Caballeronia sp. TF1N1: one gene and its partner. The protein of the gene in region 2 binds, or shares a complex with, the protein of the main gene of each other region. Links are inferred from orthologs where the notes say so. Each region holds a gene or a part of one and is shown on either strand. Other genes may lie near its edges. The genes, in order: secY and secA.

Region 1 (7,124 bases), 160 kb from region 2 along the record:
CGCGGTGATCTTGATGCCAAGACCATGCAGCGCGCGCACCGCCGACTCACGGCCAGGGCCGGGGCCCTTGATCCGCACTTCGAGGTTCTTCACGCCGTATTCCATTGCCACGCGGCCAGCCGATTCTGCTGCAACCTGAGCTGCGAAAGGCGTCGACTTACGCGAGCCCTTGAAACCCTGGCCGCCCGAGGTCGCCCATGCCAGCGCGTTACCTTGACGATCGGTGATCGTGATAATGGTGTTGTTGAACGACGCGTGAACGTGAACCACGCCCTCGGCGACGTTCTTCTTGACCTTCTTGCGAACGCGTTGCGCCGCGGAGTTGTTCGAAGCCTTAGCCATTACGTTTTCCTGTAACTGTCAGTTCCGCTTACTTCTTCAGCGATTGCGCTGCACGACGCGGACCCTTGCGAGTACGGGCGTTGGTGCGCGTGCGCTGGCCACGCAGGGGCAGACCCTTGCGATGACGCATGCCGCGGTAGCAACCCAAGTCCATCAGGCGCTTGATGTTCATCGTCACTTCACGGCGCAGATCGCCTTCGACGATGAACTTGCCCACTTCGTCACGCAGCTTTTCGAGGTCTGCGTCGGTGAGGTCCTTGACCTTCTTCGAAAATTCCACACCAGCAGCACTGCAAATGCCGCGGGAACGCGTGCGACCAATGCCGAAGATTGCCGTCAGGCCAATCTCGGTATGCTGGTGATTCGGGATGTTAACCCCTGCGATACGAGCCATTGTTTTTCCTCAAACAAAAAGCGCAAGCAAAAAGCGCGGCGTTCAGCCTTGACGCTGTTTGTGGCGCGGATCAGAGCTGCAAATCACGCGCACAACGCCCTTGCGCTTAATGATCTTGCAATTGCGGCAAATGCGCTTAACCGATGCCATCACTTTCATGATATTACCCTTTTTTCAAATCACTTCGCCCGGAACACGATCCGTGCACGAGACAGATCGTAAGGCGTCAATTCAACCGTAACCTTGTCGCCCGGTAGGATACGGATGTAGTGCATCCGCATCTTTCCGGATATGTGTCCCAGGACGACATGGCCATTTTCCAATTTCACCCGGAAAGTAGCGTTGGGGAGGTTTTCAATGACCTCACCCTGCATCTGGATTACATCGTCTTTGGCCATAGTCCTAACTAGCGCATCGGGACGTTGCCGCCCTTGAAGTTTGCCTTCTTGAGCAGCGATTCATATTGTTGCGACATAACGTACGACTGCACCTGAGCCATGAAGTCCATCGTGACGACGACAATGATCAGCAGCGACGTTCCACCAAAATAAAACGGCACGTTCCAACGCAACACCAGAAACTCAGGCAACAGGCACACAAACACGATGTAGATCGCACCGGCCAGCGTCAGACGCGTGAGGATGCGGTCGATGTACCGTGCAGTCTGATCGCCCGGACGAATACCCGGAACGAACGCACCGCTCTTCTTCAAGTTGTCGGCGGTTTCCCTGCTGTTGAACACCAACGCGGTGTAGAAGAAGCAGAAGAACACGATAGCCAACGCATACAGCAGCACGTACACAGGTTGACCGGGCTTGAGGGCTTCAGCCACGCTGTGCAGCGTGTTCGCGAACCAGCCGGTACGCGCTCCCGAACTGAACCCGTTCAGGATGGTTGCCGGGAAGAGAATGATCGACGACGCGAAGATCGGCGGAATCACACCCGACATGTTCAGCTTCAGCGGCAGATGTGACGACTGTCCACCGTAAATCTTGTTACCGACCTGGCGCTTCGCATAATTCACGAGGATCTTGCGCTGACCGCGTTCGATGAACACGACCAGATACGTAACCGCCGCGATCAACGCGACGATGATGATCGCCGAGATGATGCTCATCGAACCGGTGCGAACCAGCTCGAACAGACCGCCGATTGCATTCGGAAAGCCTGCCGCGATACCACCGAAAATGATGATCGAGATGCCGTTGCCGAGACCGCGCTCCGTGATCTGCTCACCAAGCCACATCAGGAACATCGTGCCCGTCACCAGCGTGACCACCGTCGTCAGCCGGAACACCATGCCGGGATCCAGTACCAGGCCGGGCTGATTTTCCAGCGCCACCGCGATACCGAAAGCCTGAAAGGTTGCCAGAACCACCGTGAAGATCCGCGTGTACTGCGTGATCTTTCGTTGACCTGCCTGTCCTTCCTTTTTCAACGCCTCCATTTGCGGCGACACGATCGACAACAACTGCATGATGATCGAGGCCGAAATGTAGGGCATGATGCCCAACGCGAAAATCGTGAATCGTGACAGCGCGCCACCCGAGAACATGTTGAACATGCCAAGGATGCCGCCCGACTGGCTTTGGAACAACTTCGCCAGCTGATCCGGATCGATGCCGGGAACCGGAATATGCGCACCAATGCGGTAGACAACCAACGCCAGCAGCAGGAACACTGCACGCCGACGCAGATCGCCAAATTTCGCCGCGCTTCGACCGGGTTTTGCGAGACTCGGGCTGTTAGCCAAGAACCTTCTCCGATGCTAGTGCTAGTAACGGCGAAATCGCGTTACTCGGCGAACGAGCCGCCAGCGGCTTCGATTGCTGCACGGGCGCCCTTCGTTGCCGTCAGACCCTTCACCGTGACCTTGCGGGTGATCTCGCCGGTCTTGATGATCTTCGCGCTCTTGATGAGCTCGCCGACCAGACCCGCTTGCTTCAAAGCCAACAGATCGATTTCGTCGACCGGCAGCTTCTCGAGATCAGCCAGGCGCACTTGACCGACGAATTCCTTCGTCAGCGAAGTGAAGCCGCGCTTCGGCAGACGACGCTGCAGAGGCATCTGACCGCCTTCGAAGCCGACTTTGTGAAAGCCGCCCGAACGCGATTTCTGACCCTTGTGGCCGCGACCTGCAGTCTTGCCGAGGCCCGAACCGATGCCGCGACCGACGCGACGCTTAGCGTGCTTCGCGCCTTCTGCCGGTTTCAGGTTATTCAATTCCATGTTCAACTCCTTGGATCCTAGTCGGCGGCCTTAGCCGATGACCTTAACGAGGTACGAAACCTTGTTGATCATCCCGCGCACTGCCGGCGTGTCCTGCAGCTCGCTCACCGAGTTGAGGCGACGCAGGCCGAGGCCACGCACCGTAGCGCGGTGCGTTTCGCGGGTCCCGATCAGGCTCTTGACGAGCTGAATCTTGACAGTTTTCTCAGACATGATGACCTCGAGGCTTAGCCCAAAATATCTTCGACGGACTTGCCGCGCTTCGCCGCGATGTCGCCCGGCGTGGACTGCTTACGCAGACCGTCGAGCGTTGCACGAACGAGATTGTACGGGTTCGTCGAACCGTGGCTCTTGGCCACCACGTTCTGCACGCCCATCACGTCGAACACTGCGCGCATCGGGCCGCCTGCGATCACGCCAGTACCGTCCTTCGCCGGAGCGAGGAGGACTGCGGAAGCGCCATGCTTACCGTGCACTTCGTGTTGCAACGTACCGTTCTTGAGCGGCACCTTGAACATGTTGCGGCGGGCTTGCTCCATTGCCTTTTGAACGGCGACCGGAACTTCCTTCGCTTTGCCCTTGCCCATGCCGACGCGGCCATCACCGTCGCCAACCACGGTCAGTGCGGCAAAACCGAGAATCCGGCCACCCTTTACGACCTTGGTCACGCGGTTGACCGAAATCATCTTTTCGCGCAGGCCGTCGTCGCGTTCGTCAGCCTGAACTTTCGCTTGCATCTTTGCCATGACGAATTCTTCCCTTAGAACTTGAGCCCGGCTTCGCGCGCGGCATCAGCCAGCGCTTTCACGCGGCCGTGGTAGCGGAAACCCGAGCGGTCAAAGGCGACGGATTCGATGCCGGCAGCCTTCGCCTTCTCGGCAATACGCTTGCCGATCAGGGTTGCAGCGTTGATGTTGCCGCCCTTGCCCGACTTGTCAGCCAGTTCAGCGCGCACTTCGGCTTCCAGCGTCGAGGCGCTTGCAAGCACCTTCGTGCCGCATGCCGAGAACACTTGCGCGTAGATATGCGTATTCGTGCGATGCACGGCGAGACGCGCGACCTGCAGCTCAGCGATCTTGATACGCGTCTGACGAGCGCGGCGCAGGCGAGATTGAGTCTTATCCATGATTGCGCACCCTTACTTCTTCTTCGTTTCTTTGAGGATCACGACCTCGTCGGCATAACGCACGCCCTTGCCCTTATAGGGCTCCGGCGGACGATAGCCACGAACTTCCGCCGCGACTTGGCCGACTTTCTGCTTGTCGATCCCCTTGATCACGATTTCGGTCTGCGTCGGGGTTTCAGCCTTGACGCCTTCCGGCATCTGGTGCACCACGGGGTGCGAGAAACCCAGCGACAGATTCAGCTTGTCGCCTTGCGCTTGTGCACGATAACCGACGCCAACCAGCGTCAGCTTGCGTTCGAAACCCTTGGTGACGCCATGCACCATGTTCGCCACCAGGGCGCGCATCGTGCCGGACATCGCGTTCGCTTCGCGGCTTTCGTCAGCCGGCGCGAAATTCAACGTACCGTTGTCGTTCGCCACGCTCACCAGCGGATTGCCCGCTTGCGAAATCGTGCCGAGCGGACCCTTGACGGTGATGACGTCGCCCTTGACGGCCACTTCGGCGCCTTGCGGCAACGCGATCGGGCTCTTACCTACTCGAGACATGTTTCTTCTCCCTTCGGCGTTAAGCGACGTAGCAGATGACTTCGCCACCGACGCCGGTCTGGCGCGCCTTGCGGTCAGTCATCACACCCTTCGGCGTCGAGACGATTGCAACGCCCAGGCCATTCATCACCTGAGGAATGTCGTTGCGACCGCGGTACACGCGCAGACCAGGCTTCGAGACGCGCTCGAGGCGCTCGATAACCGGACGGCCAGCGTAGTACTTCAACGCGATGTTCAATTCCGACTTCGCACCTTCAGCCTTCACTGCGAAATCGTCGATATAACCTTCGTCCTTCAAAACCTGCGCAATCGCAACCTTGACTTTCGACGAGGGCATAGTCACCGAAACCTTCTCAACCATCTGCGCATTGCGGATGCGAGTCAGCATATCGGCGATAGGATCACTCATGCTCATTTATGTTTCTCCTATTACCAGCTCGCCTTGGTGAGGCCAGGGATTTCACCGCGGAATGCGATTTCGCGGATCTTGCTACGCGCGAGTCCGAACTTGCGGAACGTGCCGCGAGGACGACCCGTGATCGCGCAGCGGTTACGCTTGCGAGTGGGGTTCGAGTTACGCGGCAATTGTTGCAGCGCGAGACGGGCGATATAGCGTTCTTCGTCCGACTTGCTTGCGTCGTCGATCACAGCCTTCAGCTCAGCACGCTTCGGAGCGTACTTGGCTGCGAGGCGTGCGCGCTTCTTTTCACGTTCGATCAGTGCCAGTTTAGCCACGGTAACCTCAGTTTCTGAACGGGAACTTGAAGCCGGCGAGCAGCGCCTTTGCTTCGTCGTCACTCTTCGCGGTGGTCGTGATGCTGATGTTCAGCCCACGCAGCGCGTCGATCTTGTCGTAGTCAATTTCGGGGAAAATGATCTGCTCTTTCACACCGATGTTGTAGTTACCACGACCGTCGAAAGCACGGCCCGAGACGCCACGGAAGTCGCGCACACGGGGGAGCGCAACCGTCACGAAGCGGTCCAGGAATTCGTACATCGCTTGACCGCGCAGCGTAACCATCGCGCCGATCGGGTAGCCTTGACGAATCTTGAAGCCCGCGATTGCCTTGCGCGCCTTCGTGATAACCGGCTTTTGGCCAGCGATCTTCGTCAGGTCGCCCACGGCGTTTTCGATAATCTTCTTGTCAGCGACCGCTTCGCCAAGACCCATGTTGAGGGTGATCTTGGTGATGCGCGGCACTTCCATGATGGACTTGTAGCCGAACTTTTCAACCAGTTGCGGCACAACCGTTTCTTTGTAAATTTCTTGCAGACGAGCCATTTTTTAACTCCGCGTCAGGCGTTAAGCGTGGCGCCGGTCGACTTCAAGAAGCGAACCTTCTTTCCATCTTCGACCTTGATGCCCACACGCGACGCCTTGCCATTCGCGTCGACCAATGCGACGTTCGAAATATGCAGCGGCATCGTTTTGGCTTCCACACCGCCCGTCGTACCCTTCATCGGGTTCGGCTTCACATGCTTCTTGACGAGGTTGATACCCTCGACCGTGACATGCTCTTCCGCAACGACCAGCACGGTACCGCGCTTGCCTTTGTCCTTGCCGGTAGTGACGATAACTTCGTCACCCTTGCGAATCTTGTTCATCGCGACTCCTTACAGCACTTCCGGCGCGAGCGAAACGATCTTCATGAATCGTTCGCTACGCAGTTCACGCGTCACCGGCCCGAAAATACGCGTGCCGATCGGCTCGAGCTTCGTGTTCAACAGTACGGCGGCATTGCCGTCGAACTTGATGAGCGAGCCATCCTGGCGACGCACGCCTTTGGCCGTGCGAACGACCACGGCGTTATAAATTTCGCCCTTCTTTACGCGTCCGCGCGGCGTCGCTTCCTTGACGGTCACCTTGATGATGTCGCCAATGCTAGCGTAACGACGCTTCGAACCGCCGAGCACCTTGATGCACATGACTTCACGCGCACCCGTGTTGTCGGCCACTTCAAGCCGAGTTTCGGTCTGGATCATGGTTTATCTTTCCCAACTTAATCCGGTCACACCACCATGGCGCATCCGGTCAGTCTTGGTCCCGTCAGCCAATCGGCTGCTTGGGTTAGAACAGGCAGCGAGGGCAGACGAAACCCGCCATCGCAATCCGGTGAATCTGTCGACTCAGGCTGGCGCCTGAACCGGCTTCCCCCACCAGTTTCGCCCGCGACGGGGCTCCCACAAAGAGGGAAGACCGAGATTATAACAAATAATCTCGGTCTTGCAAGCGAAACTTACTGCGACGCTAGGTACTGCATCGCGGCACTACAACTACAGACTTAGATCACGCGCGCCGCTTCGACCAACTTCGATACAACCCAAGCCTTCGTCTTCGAAATCGGACGAGTTTCTTGAATTTCGACGAGATCGCCTTCGTTGTACGTATTCGCGTCATCATGCGCGTGGTACTTCTTCGAACGCACGACGTACTTGCCGTAGATCGGATGCTTCACGCGGTGCTCGACCAGAACGGTGACCGTCTTG
Region 2 (11,706 bases):
GCCCGGATGAATCTCGCCATCGGACGTGTGCTTGTACGTCTCGTTTTCGCTCATGTACTCGGGCATCAAGTGCCGGCGATTCGACGTCGCGTAAATGAGCACGTTGTCAGACTGCGCGGCAACCGAGCCGTCGAGCGCGACTTTGAGCGCCTTGTAGCCAGACTCGCCTTCCTCGAAGGAAAGATCGTCGCAGAACACGATGAAGCGTTCCGGCCGCGTTGAAATGAGATCGACGATATCGCCAAGGTCGTGCAAATCGTCTTTGTCGACTTCGATCAGACGCAGGCCGTCTTTCGAATACGCGTTCAGGCAAGCCTTGATGAGCGACGATTTACCCGTGCCGCGCGCGCCCGTCAGCAACACATTGTTGGCGGGCAGCTTCTGCACGAACTGGCGCGTATTCTGTTCGATCAGGCCTTTCTGACGGTCGATGTTCTGGAGATCATCCAGCGCAATCTGCGAAACAGCCGTCACCGGCTGCAGATAGCCGCGCCCCTGGCGCTTGCGCCAGCGAAACGCCACTGCGGATTCCCAGTCGATTTCCGGCGCCGCGGGCGGCAACATGCCTTCGATGCGCGCCAGCACCGCTTCGGCGCGCGTGAGGAATTGTTCGAGCTTGTCCATGGTGTCTTTTTCTTGGGCGCGCCGGATCAGGAGCGATAGTCGGCGTTGATGCTCACGTAATCGTGCGAAAGGTCACACGTCCAAACGGTGGCTTGTGCGTCGCCACGGCCGAGCAGCACGCGAATCGCGATCTCGCTCTTTTTCATCACGCGCTGGCCGTCTTCCTCGCGATACTCGGGGTTACGCCCGCCCGCTTTCGCGACGAGCACGTCGTCGAGGTAAAGATCGACCTTGCCGACGTCGAGGTCCGCCACGCCCGCATAGCCGATTGCCGCGAGAATACGCCCGAGATTAGGGTCCGACGCATAGAACGCGGTCTTCACGAGCGGTGAATGGCCGATTGCATAAGCAATCTGGCGGCATTCCGCGACGTCCTTGCCGCCTTCGACGGTGATCGTCATGAACTTGGTCGCGCCTTCGCCATCGCGCACGATGAGCTGCGCCAGTTCCTGCGCGACGGCAGTGACCGCATCGCGCAAAGCGGCGTAAGCGGGTGAATCCGTCGAAGTGATTGCCGGCAGGCTCGATTTGCCCGACGCGATCAGGATGAATGAATCGTTGGTCGAGGTATCGCCGTCGATGGTGATGCAGTTGAACGAGCGATCCGCAACGTGCTTAACCAGTTCGTCGAGCACGGGTTGCGCGACGTTGGCATCGAAGGCGAGGAAACCGAGCATGGTGGCCATGTTCGGCTTGATCATGCCCGCGCCCTTGCTGATGCCCGAAAAGGTCACCGTGTGGCCGTCGATCCGCACCTGACGCGACGTGGCTTTCGGCAGCGTGTCCGTGGTCATGATGGACTGCGCGGCTTCGAACCAGTGCGCGGCCTGCTGATTGGCCAGCGCGGCAGGCAAGCCCGCTTTCAGACGATCGAGCGGTAGCGGCTCGAGAATCACGCCCGTGGAGAACGGCAGGATCTGCTGCGCGTCGAGGTTCGCGAGGCGCCCAAGCTCCGCGCAAGTCTCGCGAGCGATCACGAGGCCCGGCTCGCCGGTGCCCGCATTCGCGTTGCCCGTGTTGATGACGAGCGCGCGAATGCCCTTGCCGCCCGCGCGAACGGCTTCGAGATGCTCGCGGCAGACGATTACCGGCGCGGCGCAAAAACGATTTTGCGTGAACACACCCGCCACGGTAGCGCCTTCATCGACGCGAATGACCAGCACGTCCTTGCGATTGGGCTTGCGAATGTTCGCCTCGGCCCAGCCTAGCGTGACGCCGGCGACGGGATGAAGCGCTGCGGGATCGATCGAGGGGAAATTGACGGCCATGTTCGCGACTCAGCTGTAGGTGACGCGTGCCGGTAAGAAGACCAGGCCGGCACAGAATGAAGGACTGACGCGCGCCGGGAGCGGAGCGACGCCGTGAAACGCGCGCGAAAGCGCCAGATGGACAAACGACGCATTGCTGCGTCGCTTGGTCCGTTTCGTCTGAGCAGCCTATTAAGCCAGCTTGCCGTGACAGTTTTTGTACTTCTTCCCGCTGCCGCACGGGCACGGGTCGTTGCGGCCGACCTTCGGCAGATCGTCGGCTGAACGTGTGACGACGCTGACGTCGTCGCCTGCGGACATAGCCTGATTGACCATCTGCGCGGCGGCGGTTGCCGCCACCGCGGCCGGCGCCGGCGCTGCCGCCGGCGCGTTGAAGTCCGCGTGCGTGAACGACACGTTCTCCAGATGGCTGCCGCGCTCTTCGTACTGTTCGGCGGCTTCTTCGAGCTGCTCCGGCGACTGGATCTGCACGTTCATCACGACGCGCGTGACTTCCTGCTTGACCTCGTCGAGCATGGCCGCGAAGAGTTCGAATGCCTCGCGCTTGTATTCCTGCTTCGGGTTCTTCTGCGCATAGCCGCGCAGATGGATGCCCTGACGCAGGTGATCGAGCGCGGCCAGATGTTCGCGCCAGCGGCTGTCGAGCGTCTGCAGCATGATCGAGCGTTCGAACGCGCTGAATGAATCGCGGCCGACCATGGCGACCTTCGCCTCGTACGCTTCGTCGGCGGCGGCGAGCACGGCTTCGTTGATTTCCTCGGCGTCGATGGAGTTCGACTCGTTGATCATCTCCTGCACGGCGAGATCGAGCGACCAGTCATTGCGCAGCACTTCTTCGAGCTCGGGCGCGTCCCACTGTTCCTCGATACTGCCCGCCGGCACGAAGTTGCGCACGAGGTCGCCGATCACGCTCTGACGCATGGCCGCGATGGTTTCCTGCACGTCCGTCGCTTCCAGCAACTCGTTGCGCTGCTGATAGATCACCTTGCGCTGATCGTTTGAGACGTCGTCGTATTCGAGCAGTTGCTTCCGGATGTCGAAGTTGCGCGCTTCCACCTTGCGCTGCGCCCCTTCGATCGACCGCGTGACCATGCCCGCTTCGATCGGCTCGCCTTCCGGCATCTTCAGGCGGTCCATGATCGCGCGCACGCGGTCGCCCGCGAAAATGCGCAAAAGCGGATCATCCAGCGAAAGATAGAAGCGCGACGAACCCGGGTCGCCCTGACGGCCCGCGCGGCCGCGCAACTGGTTGTCGATACGGCGCGATTCATGCCGCTCGGTCCCGATGATATGCAGGCCGCCCGCTTCCTTCACGGTGTCGTGCAGCATCTGCCATTCGTCGTGCAGCTTCTGAATCAGCCGGGCCTTTTCGCCTTCGGCAATCGAAAGATCCGCCTCGATGAACGAAGCCTGCTTCTCGACATTGCCGCCAAGCACGATGTCCGTGCCGCGACCGGCCATGTTGGTCGCAATGGTCACGGCGCTCGGACGCCCCGCTTCCGCGACGATGGCCGCTTCACGCGCGTGCTGCTTCGCGTTCAGCACTTCGTGGCGAATGCCTGCCTGAGTGAGCAGGCCGGAGAGCAATTCCGACGCTTCGATGGACGTCGTGCCGACGAGCGTTGGCTGACCGCGTTCGACGCACTCGCGAATGTCGCGGATGACGGCGTCGTAACGTTCCTTCGATGTCTTGTAGATTTGATCCTGCTTGTCGACACGCTTCGGCGCCCGGTTGGTCGGGATCACGACCGTTTCCAGACCGTAGATTTCCTGGAACTCGTAGGCTTCCGTGTCAGCCGTGCCGGTCATGCCGGACAGCTTGGAATACATGCGGAAATAGTTTTGCAGCGTGATGGAAGCGAGCGTCTGGTTTTCGCTCTGAATCTGCACGTGCTCCTTGGCTTCCACTGCCTGATGCAGACCGTCCGACCAGCGGCGGCCCGTCATCATGCGGCCCGTGAATTCGTCGACGATAACGACTTCACTGCCCTGCACGACGTAGTGCTGATCGCGGAAGAACAGCGTGTGCGCGCGCAAAGCGGCGTACACGTGGTGCATCAAGGTGATGTTCTGCGGCGCGTAGAGACTTTCGCCCTCGCCGATCAAACCCCATTCGGCAAGCAGACGCTCCGCCTTTTCATGGCCCGATTCGGTGAGGAACACCTGACGCGCTTTCTCGTCGAGCGTGTAGTCGCCCGGCTTTTCGACGCCCGTGCCGTCCGCCTTCTCCTCGCCGATCTGCTGTTCGAGCAGCGGCGGGAGCGCATTCATGCGCACGTAGAGGTCGGTGTGATCTTCGGCCTGACCGGAAATGATGAGCGGCGTACGCGCTTCGTCGATGAGGATCGAATCCACTTCATCGACGATGGCGAAGTTGAGCGGCCGCTGCACGCGCGCGTTGGTCTCGTAGACCATGTTGTCGCGCAGATAGTCGAAGCCGAATTCGTTGTTCGTGCCGTAAGTGATGTCCGCCGCGTAGGCTTCCTGCTTCTGGCCGTGTTCCATTTGCGACAGATTCACGCCGCACGAAAGACCCAGGAAGTTGTAAAGACGCGCCATCCATTCGGCGTCGCGTTGCGCGAGGTAGTCGTTCACCGTCACGACGTGCACGCCGCGGCCCGACAGCGCGTTCAGATACGCGGCGAGTGTGGCGACGAGCGTCTTGCCTTCGCCCGTGCGCATTTCCGCGATCTTGCCGTAATGCAGCACCATGCCGCCGATCAACTGGACGTCGAAGTGGCGCATTTTCAGGACGCGCCGACTCGCTTCGCGACAGACCGCGAACGCCTCGGGCAGAAGCACGTCGAGCGATTCGCCGCTCGCGACGCGCTGGCGGAACTCGTCCGTCTTCGCGCGTAGCTGATCGTCCGTGTATTTCTCGACGGTCGGCTCGAGGGCGTTGATCGCCACAACGGTCTTTTGGTACTGCTTGACCAGCCGCTGATTGCGGCTGCCAAAAATCTTCTGAAGGAAACCGGTGGTCATCGGATCAGTGTCTGCGTCGCGGCTTCGGATGGGCGCATGTTGCTTGCTGCGTCCGAGTTCGGAGAACCCCGGCGACTTAAGTCCATTGGGTGAAATCGAATCGGGAATTTTAGCACGCGAGTTTGGCAGACCTTACGTCCGCGTGGGCTCGCGCGCGTCGGGGGAACGCGACAGTCAACCGTTTGAAAGTTTGTTCCGGCGCGGTTGCCGAATAAGGCTTGCGCGTCGGGGAAGCGCGCGGGCGCGCGTTACAATCGAACCATTGCGTCGGGCGTTCTCAAGCCAAAAATGAGCCGTTTTTCTACAAATTCAAGATCTGGACCGGAGCGGTTCGATCCGCGCAAGCCACAGGCGCTGGCCGATGTCCTCGATCGCACCGATGCCTTTCGCGCTTTGCGGGCAGGCGTCGAGCAAGTGGCGGCACTGCAGCGCGATCTGAGCACGCTTCTGCCGGATTATCTCGCGGCCAATGTCGAGCCCGGTTTCATCAAGGAAGGCGTGCTAGCGCTTTTCGCCGCGCATAACGCGCTCGCGGCGCGGCTGCGCCATATCGAGCCCACTTTGCTCGCCGATCTGCAGCAACGCGGCTGGGCGGTCAACTCGCTGAGAGTGCGCGTGCGTCCGCAATCGATGCAGGACGCGGTGCCGCCCAAGCAAGCGCGGATGTCGGCGGCGGGTGCATCGGCGCTGCACGAGCTTGCCGAGACGCTCGCGCCTTCGCCGCTACAGGAAGCGCTCGCGAAAATGGCCGCGCGTCATCGAGGCAAAGGCGAAAAAAAATGAGCGATGCTTTCGCACCGCTCATTCGCTTGAAACTCGCTGCCTGAAGTGACTCAGGCAAATGCCGTCTGCGTGTCGAAACTGAAACCGCGCGGCGCCTTCTGAATGTCCTCGAAGGTGACCATTTCGTAAGCGTCTTCGTTTGCGAGCAATTCGCGCAAAAGCATGTTGTTCATGGCGTGGCCGCCCTTGTACGCCTTATAGGACGCGAGCAGGGGATGCCCCACGACATACAGGTCGCCAATGGCGTCCAGCATCTTGTGCTTCACGAATTCGTCGTCGTAGCGCAGGCCGTCGTTATTCAGGATGCGGTACTCGTCGAGCACGATCGCGTTGTCCATGCTGCCGCCGCGTGCGAGACCGAGTTCGCGCATCATTTCAACTTCGTGCGCAAAGCCGAACGTACGAGCACGCGCGATTTCACGCACATATGACGTAGTCGCGAAATCCACTTCCAACGCCTGACCGGTCTTGTCGACGGCCGGGTGACGGAAGTCGATGGTAAAGCTCAGTTTGAAGCCGAAATACGGGTCGAGACGCGCGAATTTATCGCCGTCGCGCACTTCGACGGGCTTCGTCACCTTGATGAATTTCTTCGGCGCGTTCTGCTCTTCGATACCCGCCGATTGAATCAGAAACACGAACGAAGCCGCGCTGCCGTCCATGATCGGGATTTCCTCGGCGGTTACATCGACATACAGATTGTCGATACCGAGTCCCGCGCATGCCGACATCAAGTGCTCGACGGTGGAAACGCGCGCGCCGTCCTTCTGCAGCACGGACGCCAGGCGCGTGTCGCCGACGGACATCGCGGACGCGGGAATGTCGACCGGCTGCGGCAAGTCGATACGCGAGAACACGATGCCCGTGCCAGCCGGTGCGGGCTTGAGCGTCAGTTCGACCTTCCGGCCGGAATGGAGCCCGATCCCCACGGTCTTGACTACAGTCTTGATTGTTCGCTGCTTCAACATGATTTTCTTCTTCCGATATGAATTCCCAATAAAGAGAATTAATCGCACTATATAAGCTAATAGGCCGAAGTATACTCCATCCAGTGCACGTCGTCGCGCTCCGGGAGGTTTCAAGTGTTTCCCGGTGTTACCTGCCGATGACAGATTTAATGAAGTAGAACGGGCCGATGGCCGGAATGGAGGCATTTCCGGTCATCGGCCCCAAGTTGCGGCTGTTTGAGAGTGCGTCTGCGGCGTTGTACAGAGACAACGCGACGCCGCTTCACTCAGCGCAACGTCGCCAGGATGCTTTGAGCGTCGCTGACTTCGAACTTGCCGGGCGCTTCGACATTAAGCGTCTTGACCACGCCATTGTCGATCACCATCGCGTAGCGCTGGGAACGAATTCCCATGCCGCGCTCGGTCAAATCCTGATCCAGTCCGAGTGCCTGGGCAAAACGCGCACTGCCGTCCGCGATCATCTTCACCTTGCCCGCGGTTTGAAGATCGCGTCCCCACGCGTTCATGACGAACGCGTCGTTGACGGAAACGCACCAGACTTCGTCGATACCCTCAGCGGAAAACTCCTCCGCCGCCTCGACGTAGCCGGGCACGTGTCTGGCGGAACACGTCGGCGTGAACGCGCCCGGCAATCCGAAGATCACCACGCGCTTGCCAGCGGTCCGCTCGCGCGCCGAGAACCCGTTCGGTCCCACGGCGCAGCCTTCGCTCGGCTCCTCGATGAACTCGAAGAGACGCACATCCGGCAACGTTTCACCCACTTTGATCATGCTCGGTCCTTCCCTCGTCAGTGCCCGCACATTCCGGCGAAGTGCATCGTCCCGCGCTTGACGCTTTATCGCGAAGTTCGACGACACCGGCTTCATCTGCACAGTGGCAAATTCGTGGAGAGCGCCTGGCCACGGCCTGGCGTCCGATTCGATACGTCCTCGAACGCGGCCTTGGACAGTCGCCCCACGTGAAGCCTGCATTGTCGCGCTTCTCGATTCAGCGCGCGTGATAACGGGTGCTACGGCTTCGCTCGTCGCCATATTTCGGCGATGAGGCCCGTCTTAGTCCGCTTGCTTGCGCAGGAACGCCGGGATGTCGTAAGTGTCGACGCCCTTTTCCTGCAATGCCTGCACATGCGAAGCCGCCGTTTCCCGCGTCGAACGCCACACTGCCGGCGTGTCCAGCTGACCGTAATCCGTCGGCTGACCATGCTGCGGCGAATACGTGTTGTGCGTTGCGTGCGCATGCGCGACCGGCTGATTGTCGGTGCCCGTGCGCAGGAGGGTCATTGGCGCTTGCTGCTGCTTCTTCGCCGCGCGGCCCAGGCCCGTTGCCACCACCGTCACGCGTAGGGCGTCGCCCATTGCGTCGTCGTACACCGCGCCGAAGATCACAGTTGCGTCGTCGGCCGCGTAGCTCTTGATGGTATTCATCACTTCACGCGTTTCCGACAAACGCAGCGAACGGCTCGACGTGATATTCACGAGCACGCCGCGCGCACCCGACAAGTCCACGCCTTCGAGCAACGGGCTCGCCACGGCCTGTTCCGCCGCGAGACGCGCGCGATCGACGCCGGCGACTGTCGCCGTGCCCATCATCGCTTTGCCTTGCTCGCCCATCACGGTCTTCACGTCTTCGAAGTCGACGTTCACGAGACCATCGACGTTGATGATTTCCGCGATGCCCGCGACAGCGTTGTTCAGCACGTCATCCGCGCACTGGAAGCACTTGTCCATTTCGGCGTCGTCGCCCATCACGTCGAACAGCTTGTCGTTCAACACGACGATGAGCGAGTCGACGTGATCTTCCAACTGCTGCGAGCCGGCTTCCGCCACGCGCATGCGGCGGCCGCCTTCGAACTCGAACGGCTTGCTCACGACGCCGACGGTCAGAATGCCCATTTCCTTCGCGATCTGCGCGACCACTGGCGCCGCGCCCGTCCCCGTGCCGCCACCCATGCCCGCGGTGATGAACACCATGTGCGCGCCACGCAATGCATCGGCGATACGCTCGCGCGCGTCTTCCGCCGCTTCCTTACCCTTGTCCGGCTTGGCGCCCGCACCGAGACCGGTCATGCCCAATTGCAGAACCGCCGGCGCGCGTGAGCGAGCCAGTGCCTGCGCGTCGGTATTCATCACGATGAAGTCGACGCCTTGTACACCTCTGTTGATCATGTGCTGCACGGCGTTGCCACCCGCACCTCCGACACCGACCACCTTGATGATCGTTCCGTTGGTTTCCGTTTCCAGCATTTCGAAATCCATGTTGCCTCCGTCAAGAATGAAGATCGGCGTTATTCGGCGAGAGATCGGGCAACCCCTCACCGCGCGCCAGCCGCCGGTACTGGCACGAATTATATTCAGCGTCTGCTGCTTTTTCTTTCGTGCTACTTATGTTTCTTATTCGATTCAGAAGTTTCCGAGAAACCAGTCTTTCATGCGCGTGAATACCTGGCCCATCGATCCGTTCTGTACCGCGACCTTGCGGCCGCGCATGCGTTGCGAGCGTCCTTCGGCGAGCAGGCCCATGGCCGTCGAATAGCGCGGATTGCGCACGACATCTGCAAGGCCGCCCGCGTATTCCGGCACGCCGATACGCACTGGCTTCAGGAAAATGTCTTCGCCGAGTTCGACCATGCCGGGCATCATCGCCGCGCCGCCGGTCAGGACGACGCCGCTCGACAGCAATTCTTCGTAGCCGGATTCGCGCACGACCTGCTGCACCAGTGAGAACAGTTCCTCGACACGCGGCTCGACCACTGCTGCGAGCGCCTGACGCGACAGCGTGCGCGGACCGCGTTCGCCGAGACCCGGCACTTCGATCATCTCGTCGGGATCGGCGAGCGCCTGCTTCGCGATGCCGTAGCTCACCTTGATGTCTTCCGCGTCCGGCGTCGGCGTGCGCAGCGCCATCGCGACGTCGCTCGTGATTTGATCGCCGGCGATGGGAATCACGGCCGTGTGACGGATCGCGCCTTCGCTGAAGATGGCGATGTCCGTCGTGCCGCCGCCGATATCGACGAGCACTACGCCCAGTTCCTTCTCGTCTTCCGTCAACACCGCCAGCGACGAGGCGAGCGGCTGAAGAATGAGGTCGTTCACTTCGAGCCCGCAGCGGCGCACGCACTTCACGATGTTCTGCGCCGCGCTCACCGCGCCCGTCACGATATGCACCTTTACTTCGAGCCGGATACCGCTCATGCCGATAGGCTCGCGCACGTCTTCCTGACCGTCGATGATGAATTCCTGCGTGAGGATATGCAGCACCTGCTGATCGGTCGGGATGTTGATGGCCTTGGCCGTTTCGATCACGCGGGCGACGTCCGTCTGCGTGACTTCCTTGTCCTTGATCGCCACCATGCCGCTCGAATTGAAGCTGCGGATATGGCTTCCCGCAATGCCCGTGAAGACATTCGTGATCTTGCAATCCGCCATCAGCTCGGCTTCCTCGAGCGCGCGCTGAATGGATTGCACCGTGGCCTCGATGTTGACCACGACGCCCTTCTTCAACCCCTTCGAGTCGCTCTGACCGAGTCCGATCACCTCGTAGTGGCCCTCGCCTTTCAGTTCGGCGACGATCGCGACCACCTTCGACGTTCCAATGTCGAGGGAAACCAGCAGGTCTTTGTAGTCTTTGCTCATAGCGTGCTCATGCCCGTTTTGTCTGCTTACTTCTTGGCCTTGTCGGTGTCATTGATGAAACGCATTCCAGCTGCTCGTATCGCGAAGCCATTCGGGTAACGCAAATCCGCGTATTCGATGTCGTTGCCCCAACGCCCCGTCACCGACGGCCACGACGCAACGAAGCGCCGACTGCGTTCGAGCAATGTGTCTTCATTGCGCTCGCGGCCCAGTTCGAGCTGCGTTCCGTTCGAGAGCTTGACCGTCCATGCGAATCGCGGCGACAGCGTCACTTCCTCCGGCTGCGCGTCGAGCGGCGCGAACCACTTCTGAAAATCGTGATACCGGGCGACCACTTCCTTCGCCGTGCCCTCGGGACCGTCGAACGCGGGCAGGTCGTCGTCGAGTTCGCCCTGGTTCGCCGTGAAGAGTTCACCGTCCACGCTCACCAACTGGTCGTTGCCCCAGGTGCCGAGCGGCTTGTATTCCTCGAGTGTCACTGCGAGCGCATTCGGCCAGACGCGCCGCACGCTTGCATGACGCACCCACGGCATCTGCTCGAACGCGGCGCGGGCCGTATCGAGATCGACCGTGAAGAAATTGCCCTTCAGATGCCCCACCACGCTCGCGCGCACCGTCGGCGTGTTGATGTGCGCCGTGTCGCCGTCGATCTGGATACCCCGCAGACGAAACTCGGGACGCTGTATCGCCCAGATGCCCGCGGCGGCCAGCAGCATAAGCACGAGCATCAAGTGCAGCGCGCTGGCGGCGAGGTTCATTTGGCGAACGTTGTTCCACATGGTTCGTTTGCTTGTGTCCTGTGCGAATGTTTAGTCTTCGAGCGTCAACGACAACACCTTCACAACCAGATCCTTGTAGCTGATGCCGACCGCGCGCGCCGCTTTCGGCGGCAACGAGTGGTCCGTCATGCCCGGCGCCGTGTTGACTTCGAGAAAGTACGGATTGCCGTCGAGGTCAAGCATGAAGTCGGCGCGGCCCCAGTCCGTGCAGCCGAGCATGTCGAAGGCGCGCTGCGTCAGTTGCTTCATGCGCGCTTCCTCCGCTTCGGTCAGGCCGCAGGGAATCAGGTACTGGGTGTCGTCGGCGACGTACTTCGCGTGATAGTCGTAAAACTCGCCCGCCGGCACGATCTTGATGACCGGTAAATCCAGATTGCCGGCGATACAGCACGTGAACTCGCCGCCGCCTTCGATGCTCTTCTCCACGATCACGATCTTGTCGTACTTCGCGGCTTCTTCGAGCGCGGGCGCGAGCGTTTCCGCGCTCTTCACCTTGATGACAGCGACGCTCGAGCCTTCCGTCGCCGGCTTCACGAAAAGCGGCAAGCCGAGCTTCGCAATGATCTCGTGCGTGCGCGCGTCGTAGTCTTCACCGCGATACACGGTCTCGAACGGCGGCGTGGGAATGCCGGTCTGCTGCCACACGAGCTTGGTGCGCAGCTTGTCC

What was found.
Region 1: the proteins of secA (region 2) and secY are in contact, whole or in part, in a crystal structure (PDB 3DIN), measured with the Thermotoga maritima proteins. The link is inferred for Caballeronia sp. TF1N1 from one-to-one orthologs. Residues at the interface, in WP_004082002.1 of Thermotoga maritima: Glu261, Ala262, Arg263, Lys300, Ala301, Arg302, Thr303, Ile304, Ile305, Leu323, Tyr324, Asp325, Pro326, Val329, Ser330, Tyr333, Ile336, Lys340, Phe345, Val349, Glu363, Phe364, Tyr374, Ser375, Gly376, Gly377, Glu393, Ile395, Thr482, Ser483; in WP_004081795.1 of Thermotoga maritima: Glu108, Gly109, Glu110, Glu111, Ala236, Glu237, Arg238, Arg239, Ile240, Thr241, Ile242, Gln243, Tyr244, Ala245, Arg246, Arg247, Val248, Thr249, Gly250, Arg251, Arg252, Val253, Tyr254, Gly256, Ala257, Ser258, Thr259, Tyr260, Leu261, Pro262.

The regions. Positions count from the first base shown.
Region 1 is NZ_CP084626.1:2,662,247-2,669,370, forward strand. What follows is about bases 317-3,264. They hold secY (preprotein translocase subunit SecY), read right to left. Parts: upstream 2,490-3,264; coding sequence 1,143-2,489; downstream 317-1,142. Other genes in these bases: rpsK (30S ribosomal protein S11), read right to left, coding at 317-342; rpsM (30S ribosomal protein S13), read right to left, coding at 371-736; rpmJ (50S ribosomal protein L36), read right to left, coding at 779-895; infA (translation initiation factor IF-1), read right to left, coding at 916-1,134; rplO (50S ribosomal protein L15), read right to left, coding at 2,531-2,965. Outside these bases: more of rpsK, read right to left, coding at 1-316; more of rpsE, read right to left, coding at 3,265-3,711; rplR (50S ribosomal protein L18), read right to left, coding at 3,726-4,091; rplF (50S ribosomal protein L6), read right to left, coding at 4,104-4,637; rpsH (30S ribosomal protein S8), read right to left, coding at 4,657-5,052; rpsN (30S ribosomal protein S14), read right to left, coding at 5,067-5,372; rplE (50S ribosomal protein L5), read right to left, coding at 5,380-5,919; rplX (50S ribosomal protein L24), read right to left, coding at 5,934-6,242; rplN (50S ribosomal protein L14), read right to left, coding at 6,252-6,620; rpsQ (30S ribosomal protein S17), read right to left, coding at 6,920-7,124. UniProt on the Escherichia coli protein: The central subunit of the protein translocation channel SecYEG. Consists of two halves formed by TMs 1-5 and 6-10.
Region 2 is NZ_CP084626.1:2,495,750-2,507,455, forward strand. Bases 1,864-5,258 are described here. They hold secA (preprotein translocase subunit SecA), read right to left. Parts: upstream 4,878-5,258; coding sequence 2,064-4,877; downstream 1,864-2,063. Other genes in these bases: argJ (bifunctional glutamate N-acetyltransferase/amino-acid acetyltransferase ArgJ), read right to left, coding at 1,864-1,892; LDZ28_RS11640 (DUF721 domain-containing protein), read left to right, coding at 5,166-5,258. Outside these bases: LDZ28_RS11620 (ATP-binding protein), read right to left, coding at 1-624; more of argJ, read right to left, coding at 651-1,863; more of LDZ28_RS11640, read left to right, coding at 5,259-5,660; lpxC (UDP-3-O-acyl-N-acetylglucosamine deacetylase), read right to left, coding at 5,711-6,628; LDZ28_RS11650 (peroxiredoxin), read right to left, coding at 6,895-7,398; cell division protein FtsZ, read right to left, coding at 7,681-8,883; cell division protein FtsA, read right to left, coding at 9,028-10,260; LDZ28_RS11665 (cell division protein FtsQ/DivIB), read right to left, coding at 10,287-11,039; LDZ28_RS11670 (D-alanine--D-alanine ligase), read right to left, coding at 11,070-11,706. UniProt on the Escherichia coli protein: Required for protein export, interacts with the SecYEG preprotein conducting channel.